Linked DNA regions of Allochromatium vinosum DSM 180. The protein of the gene in region 1 interacts with the protein of each later gene in a pairwise test. Links are inferred from orthologs where the notes say so. Each region holds a gene or a part of one and is shown in the gene's direction. Other genes may lie near its edges. The genes, in order: ALVIN_RS09310 and ALVIN_RS02390.

Region 1 (3,272 bases):
CCGGCGCCTGCTGTGCCGTTTTCTCGCCGACATCGACGACATTCCCCGCTTAGTCCGGGCCGATCTGGCCCAGGGCGCACACGCGAGTGCCGCCGCGCGACTGCATGGCCTGCGCGGGGCGGCTGTCAATCTCGGGGCGTTGGAGCTGGCCCGACACGCGGGGGCGCTGGAGGAGGCGGTCAAGGCGCATGGTCCGACGGATGATTCCGTACTCGACGGACACGCGACCCGGTTCACGGCCTGCTTCGAGCGTTTGCATCGGGCGCTCGTTGCCCATCTCGACACGGCCGAGTCCAGGCCGGCGGATGTCACGTCCGCCGCAACAGTGGATCGGACCAAATTGGGCAAGCTCCGTGCGGCCCTGGCCACCAATCGGCCACAGCCGGCACGGCGTCTCTTTGCAGAGCTGGAGCGGCATCTAATGGCCGTCCATGGCGAGCAGACGACACAGGCGCTCGCGATGGCACTGGATGGACTGAGATTCGCCGAGGCACTTCAACTGTTGGATGAGACAGCCGAACTCTGATCTCCAGGGGCCGGCCTCCACATCAACGCGTCATCAACGCACTGGATTCCACGATGCCATCGATCTTCCACAGGTCGCTCGCCACCCGACTGGCCGGCGTGATTTTCGGTTTGACTCTGGTACTGCTCACCGCCTTGGCGTGGGGACTCGACCTTTACGCCCAGGCTGTGCTCGCGGGCGCCCACCCGTCCGGTGAGCCGGTCATCGGTGACGGCACCGATCTGAAGGCGCTCGGTCACAGCGCGGCGCTGCTGCGCCATGCCATCCTCATGGGAGCGGCGGCTGTGTTGCTGGCCATGGGGGCGGTCATCCTCGTCATGACCCGGCGTCTGGTGACCAAGCCGCTGCGGGCCGTCGCCGGCATCCTGGAGCGCATCGGCGCGGGCGATTACAGCAGCGACATGGCGACCAAACGCGTCGATGAGATCGGCCAGCTCCTGGTCTCACTGCTGAAGATGCAGACTCGGCTCGCTGAACGTGCCACGGCCGATCAGCGGACCCTGCATGCCATGCAGCGTCTCAAGAGCGCGCTCGACAAGGCTTCCACCAACATGATGGTCGCCGATAACGCCGGAACGCTGATCTATCTGAACGAGTCCTTCCACCGCATGATGCGCGAAGCCGAGGCCGACATTCGCCAGGTATTGCCGAACTTCAATGCTGAAGACCTCGCCGGTCGCGGCCTGACCGACTTCCATCGCAACCCCGCGCATCAGAAAGCGCTCCTGGAGCAGTTGGTCGGCACCTATATCGCGCAGATGCGCGTGGGACGGCGCACCTTCAAGCTCATCGCCAATCCGGTGTTCGACGCTCAGGGTGAGCGTGTCGGGACCGTGATCGAATGGATCGATCGCACGGCCGAAGTCATGGCCGAGACTGAACTCGACGTCCTGCTCGATGCGGCCGCGCGGGGCGACTTCAACCAGCGCTTGAGTCTCGAAGGCAAACAGGGATTCTTCCTGGATCTGGCGGAGGGCATGAACCATCTCACCGAGATCGTCACCACGGCGCTGGACGAACTGGCGGCCGTGCTCAAGGCGATCGCTCAGGCCGATCTCACGCGACGGATCGAATCGAACTACAAGGGACGCCTCGCCGAGCTCAAGCGCGACACCAACACGACCCTGGTTCAATTGGAGCGATTGGTCGGGCAGATCCGTGAGGCGAACGACGCCATCCATACCGCCTCCACCGAGATCGCGGCGGGCAATGCCGATCTCTCCGAACGCACCGAGGCGCAGGCGAGCAGCCTGGAGCAAACCGCCAGCGCGATGCATCACTTCAACGTGACCATCCAGCAGAATGCGCGCAATGCCGATGCGGCGCTTGAACTCGCGCAGCGTGCGAACGAGCAGGTCGCTTCGGGCGGTGCGCTCGTCGCGCGCGTCGTCGAAACCATGGGGCGGATCCAGGAGTCGAGCAAGCAGATCTCGGACATCGTGGGGGTCATCGACAGCATTGCGTTCCAGACCAATATCCTGGCGCTGAACGCCGCCGTGGAAGCGGCGCGGGCCGGTGAACAGGGGCGCGGCTTCGCGGTCGTCGCCGCCGAGGTCAGGGGACTGGCTCAGCGCAGCGCCCAGGCGGCGAAGGAGATCAAGTCTTTGATCGCCGATTCCGTCCGCCAAGTGGACGACGGCGCCGGACTGGTCGCTGAAACCGGTGCGAGCATGGACGGCGTCGTCGGCTCTTTCCGGCAGGTCGTGAACTTGATGAACGGAATTGCCGAGGCGAGCCGCGAGCAGAAAACGGGCATCGAGCAAGTCAATCAGGCGATCACCCAGATGGACGAGACGACACAGCGCAATGCCGCCTTGGTCGAGCAGGCGGCAGCCGCTGCCGAGAGCCTGCAAGAGCAGGCCGTGGCGCTGAACAGGATGGTGTCCATCTTCAAGTTGGACCCGATGCGTCTGGCGCATGAAGGACTCGACACGGCTGATGAGGGCACGATCAATTTCGATGATTTCGTGTACGCACACAAACAATGGTCGAAGAAGTTGCGTCGCGTCATCGAGGGGCGCAGTGAGCCGCAGGATCCGGAGGTCGTTTCCTGTGACGACAAATGTGCGCTTGGGCTCTGGATCTATGGCGCAGGTCGTCAGTTCCAGTCGGCGGCCGACTATGAGACCTTGCGGACCAAGCACGCCCAGTTCCACCAGTGTGCCGGTGATGTCCTGCGGCACGTCATCGTGGGGGATCGTGTCCAGGCCGATCTCATCCTCTCCGAGCGTCTGGCGCGGCTCTCCGATGAGACGGTGATGAAAATTCGTTGTCTGGAGCAGCACTATCGGCACAGTACGGCGGAACAGGTCGGGCGGTCGATGGGCGGGTGAGTCGCTCGCCCTTGATGAGGCTTCTCGTCAATCGGGCTGAGCGTGGCCATGCCCCATCGACAGCGACGCTCAAACCGACTGCAAGCCCCGGCTGGGCCGGGTTTTTCGGGCGAATTGCGCCGCAAATAACATGATGCAGAAAAATCAATCGCTTAAGCTAAGCGTGAGATTTTCGCACTGTACTGAGGCTCAGATTTCTGGCCACTGTCTGGATACACTCTTATGTGTGATGATAAACTGCGCTGTTTTTCAGTTTTATAAGAAAAATAAAAGGACTTCAAATGCATCGCCTTAGTCACATTCGGATCAAGAACTTTCGTGCTTGCAAAGATGTCTCGTTGCCACTGGAGAGCTATACTCCTTTGGTTGGCCAGAACAACACCGGTAAGTCATCCATTCTCCAGGCCCTCAGC
Region 2 (3,264 bases), 1.6 Mb from region 1 along the record:
ACCCATCTGTTCGACGCCACCATCCGCGAGAATCTGCTGATCGCCAACCCGGACGCTCCGCAGGCGGCGATCGAAGCGGCCTGCCGCGTGGCCCAGATCCACGACTTCATCGCCGAGCTGCCCGAGGGCTATGACACCTGGGTCGGCGAGACCGGCGTGCGACTCTCGGGCGGTCAGGGGCGGCGGATCGCCGTGGCGCGCGCCCTGCTCAAGGACGCGCCCATCCTGCTGCTCGACGAGCCGACCGAGGGTTTGGACGCTGCCACCGAGCGCGATCTGATGCAGGCGCTCGATACCCTCATGGTCGGACGCACCGTGCTGCTCATCACCCATCGTCCGGCCGGTCTGGACTGGGTCGATCAGGTGCTGGTGCTCGATCAGGGACGCGAGCTGGCGCGCGGTGATGTCTCGGTCATTCCGCAGGCGATGCAGGCGGCCCTGCTGCCGCTGCGCGCCGAGGCCGAGACGCGCTGAGTTTCGAGGCTAGAACACACCCGGATCACGACGACGGACGGGACGCGCCACCTGTGCCTCGGGCGGTCGTCGTCGCGGCACGGGCGTCTGGCGGAAGAACTCGACCAGCCCCACGATCAGACAGGTCAGCGACACGCCGAGCCCGAGCGCGGAGTACACCCCCATGTGCAGCAAATGGGCCTTCCACGCCTGGATCTGAGGCCAGTTGTTGAGACGCACCCGGACCATCTGGGGAGTGACGAAATAGGCCAGTCCCTCCGATCCCAGCGCCGTGAGCGAGTTACGCGCCAAATGGTCGGCAAGCGGCTCATTGTCGAGCAAGAGTTGAAAGTTCCCGCTGGTCTGCTCCAGCGGCAGGGCCATTTCGATGGGCGTCCATTCGACCTGGGGCGCGCCCCAGATGGCACGGCCATAGTCCAGGCCGAACTGAGTCCCGGCGATCGGGGTGCCCACCAACCCGATGATCATCAACAGATTCATCTTACGTTTCATCAGTCTTGCGCGAAAAACCGCTCCGTTCAGATGGTAAATCGCCGCCGGAACGCGCCAGCGGCTCGATGGCTCGGTACAATGGTCCACTTTTTTGTGCACTCATGGAACCATCATGGCGAAATATCACATCTACGGCATCGGCAATGCCCTGGTCGACATGGAATACGAAGTCACGCCCGAGGATCTGGGCATCCTCGGCATCGACAAGGGCGTCATGACCCTGGTCGACGAACACCAGCAGCTCAGCATCATGGAGCATCTCAAGGCGCACCATCCTCAGCGCGGCTCGGGCGGCTCGGCGGCCAACTCCATCATCGCCTTCAGCCAGTTCGGCGGTAAGGGCTTCTATTCCTGCAAGGTCGCCGACGACGAGCTGGGCCACTTCTACATGAAGGATCTGATCGAGGGCGGCGTGGACACCAATCACCACACCGAGAAGGATCAGGGTCACACCGGACGCTGCGTGGTGTTGGTGACGCCGGACAGCGACCGCACCATGTGCACTTTCCTGGGCGTGAGCGGCAACCTCTCGACCAAGGAGCTGGTCGAGGAGGCACTGTGCGATTCGGACTGGTTCTATACCGAAGGCTATCTGGTCACGTCCGACTCGGCGCGCGCGGCATCGATCGAGGCCAAGCGGATCGCCGAGGCGGCGGGCGTCAGGACCGCCATCTCGCTGTCGGACCCCAACATGGTCAAGTTCTTCAAGCCCGGACTGCTGGAGATGATCGGCTCGGGCGTGGATCTGCTGTTTGCCAACGAGTTCGAGGCCATGGGCATGGCCGGCTCGGACGATCTGCATCAGGCGGTCGACTATCTCAAGACCATCGCGCGCCACTTCTCCATCACCCGCGGTCCCAAGGGCGCGCTGGTCTGGGACGGTCGGGCGCTGATCGAGATCGATCCGGTCGAAGTCGAGGCGGTGGATACGGTCGGCGCGGGGGATATGTTCGCCGGCGCCTTCCTCTACGGACTGAGCCAGGGCTGGACGCATCAGCGCGCGGGGGATCTGGCCTCGGCGGCCTCGGCCAAGCTCGTCACTTCACTCGGGCCGCGCATCACGGCCGAGGAGACGCGCAACATCCTGAAAGCGTTTTGAAACCAGGGCTCCGGCTTCAGCCGGCTCGATCGTGAAACTGGAATCGAGTCGACAGATCACAGGGCGGAATAAAGCTAGCATTGCCATCAGGTATAGACGTCCCGGCCATGGACTCCTGCCTTGCCACAGGCTGGATGTTTCGTGACAGGAGGAATCAATGCTGAGCTTCGATGCCCAATCGATCCCGTCGCCGCTCGCCATCCGCGAGTGCACCCGGCCGCGCTTCGACACGGATCTGGACGCCCTGAAGGACTGGCTGGCCAGCCTCAGGACACGCGGGGTGCGTCAGGCCGGTCCCGCGCTCGTGTTGACGCTGGAGAACCTGCGCAAGGCCGAACTCTCGGCCAGCCGGCGTCTCACTGTCCTGTCGCTGCTGAAGGCTCCGGTGCTCAAGACCTGCGCCGGCCTGCCCAAGCCCTATGCGGGCGAGGCGACCGCCACGGAGACCGCGCCCGGTCTCACCATGGAGCAGCGACTCGGGCGGCTGATGTTCGTCAACCTCGATCGCGCGCTGCACCAGCTCGACAAGGAGCATCCGGTCCCCAGCGAGCGCCAGCAACACAAACGTCTGTGGCTGATCCGCAACCTGTTCCGCTTCGCCAACCGTCAGATCCGCTATGCGATCCTGTGGAAGGCCGCCCTGCCGGCAGGCACCTGGCGTGACCTGCACGAGCTGCATCTCTATCTCAGCTCGCGCCGGTCCAATTCGCTCTGGGATCTCGACGCCCAACGCCCGACGGTCGGCGAATTCGATCAGGAGATCGAGTACAAGACCCTGCTGCTGCTGGGGCTGGCGGCCAAGCTCAAGGATGCGGCGCCGCAGAGCGAATACTTCATGGACGGGCTACCGGCCTGGGCCGCTCAGACCCGACTGGAAGATCCGCACACCAGGCTTGGCCGGCTGCGGCTGTTCACTGTCGAGGTCTCGGCCGACGAGCCGCCACGCCAGCTCCAGGGCAGTCTGGACATGGCTTTCCGGGGTTGGGTGCTGCAACCGCCCTACCCCTACCTCCACGAACTCGAAAGCGGTCCGTTTGGACTGGGTGCCTTTGGCGGCCGACCACTTGGACTCGAAACATTTTGAATTCCATGAAATTACTCGCCATCGACACATCCAACGAGACCTGTTCGGCCGCACTCCTCGTCGACCGGAGCGTCGTTCAGGAACTCACCCTCGCCCCGCGCCGCCATGGCGAACT

What was found.
Region 2: the proteins of ALVIN_RS09310 (region 1) and ALVIN_RS02390 interact in binary tests that used the Escherichia coli proteins (3 or more experiments, as listed by UniProt). The link is inferred for Allochromatium vinosum DSM 180 from one-to-one orthologs.

What each region holds. Positions count from the first base shown.
Region 1 is NC_013851.1:2,148,613-2,151,884, reverse strand. What follows is about bases 268-3,219. They hold ALVIN_RS09310 (methyl-accepting chemotaxis protein), read left to right. Parts: upstream 268-579; coding sequence 580-2,859; downstream 2,860-3,219. Other genes in these bases: ALVIN_RS09305 (ATP-dependent nuclease), read left to right, coding at 3,141-3,219; ALVIN_RS09315 (PAS domain-containing hybrid sensor histidine kinase/response regulator), read left to right, coding at 268-526. In the rest of the region: more of ALVIN_RS09315, read left to right, coding at 1-267; more of ALVIN_RS09305, read left to right, coding at 3,220-3,272. UniProt on the Escherichia coli protein: Mediates taxis to the sugars ribose and galactose via an interaction with the periplasmic ribose- or galactose-binding proteins.
Region 2 is NC_013851.1:547,669-550,932, reverse strand. What follows is about bases 128-3,071. They hold ALVIN_RS02390 (adenosine kinase), read left to right. Parts: upstream 128-1,078; coding sequence 1,079-2,065; downstream 2,066-3,071. Other genes in these bases: ALVIN_RS02385 (hypothetical protein), read left to right, coding at 2,223-3,071; ALVIN_RS02395 (hypothetical protein), read right to left, coding at 484-954; cydC (thiol reductant ABC exporter subunit CydC), read left to right, coding at 128-474. In the rest of the region: more of cydC, read left to right, coding at 1-127; more of ALVIN_RS02385, read left to right, coding at 3,072-3,149; tRNA (adenosine(37)-N6)-threonylcarbamoyltransferase complex dimerization subunit type 1 TsaB, read left to right, coding at 3,155-3,264. UniProt on the Escherichia coli protein: Catalyzes the ATP-dependent phosphorylation of fructoselysine to fructoselysine 6-phosphate. Functions in a fructoselysine degradation pathway that allows E.coli to grow on fructoselysine or psicoselysine.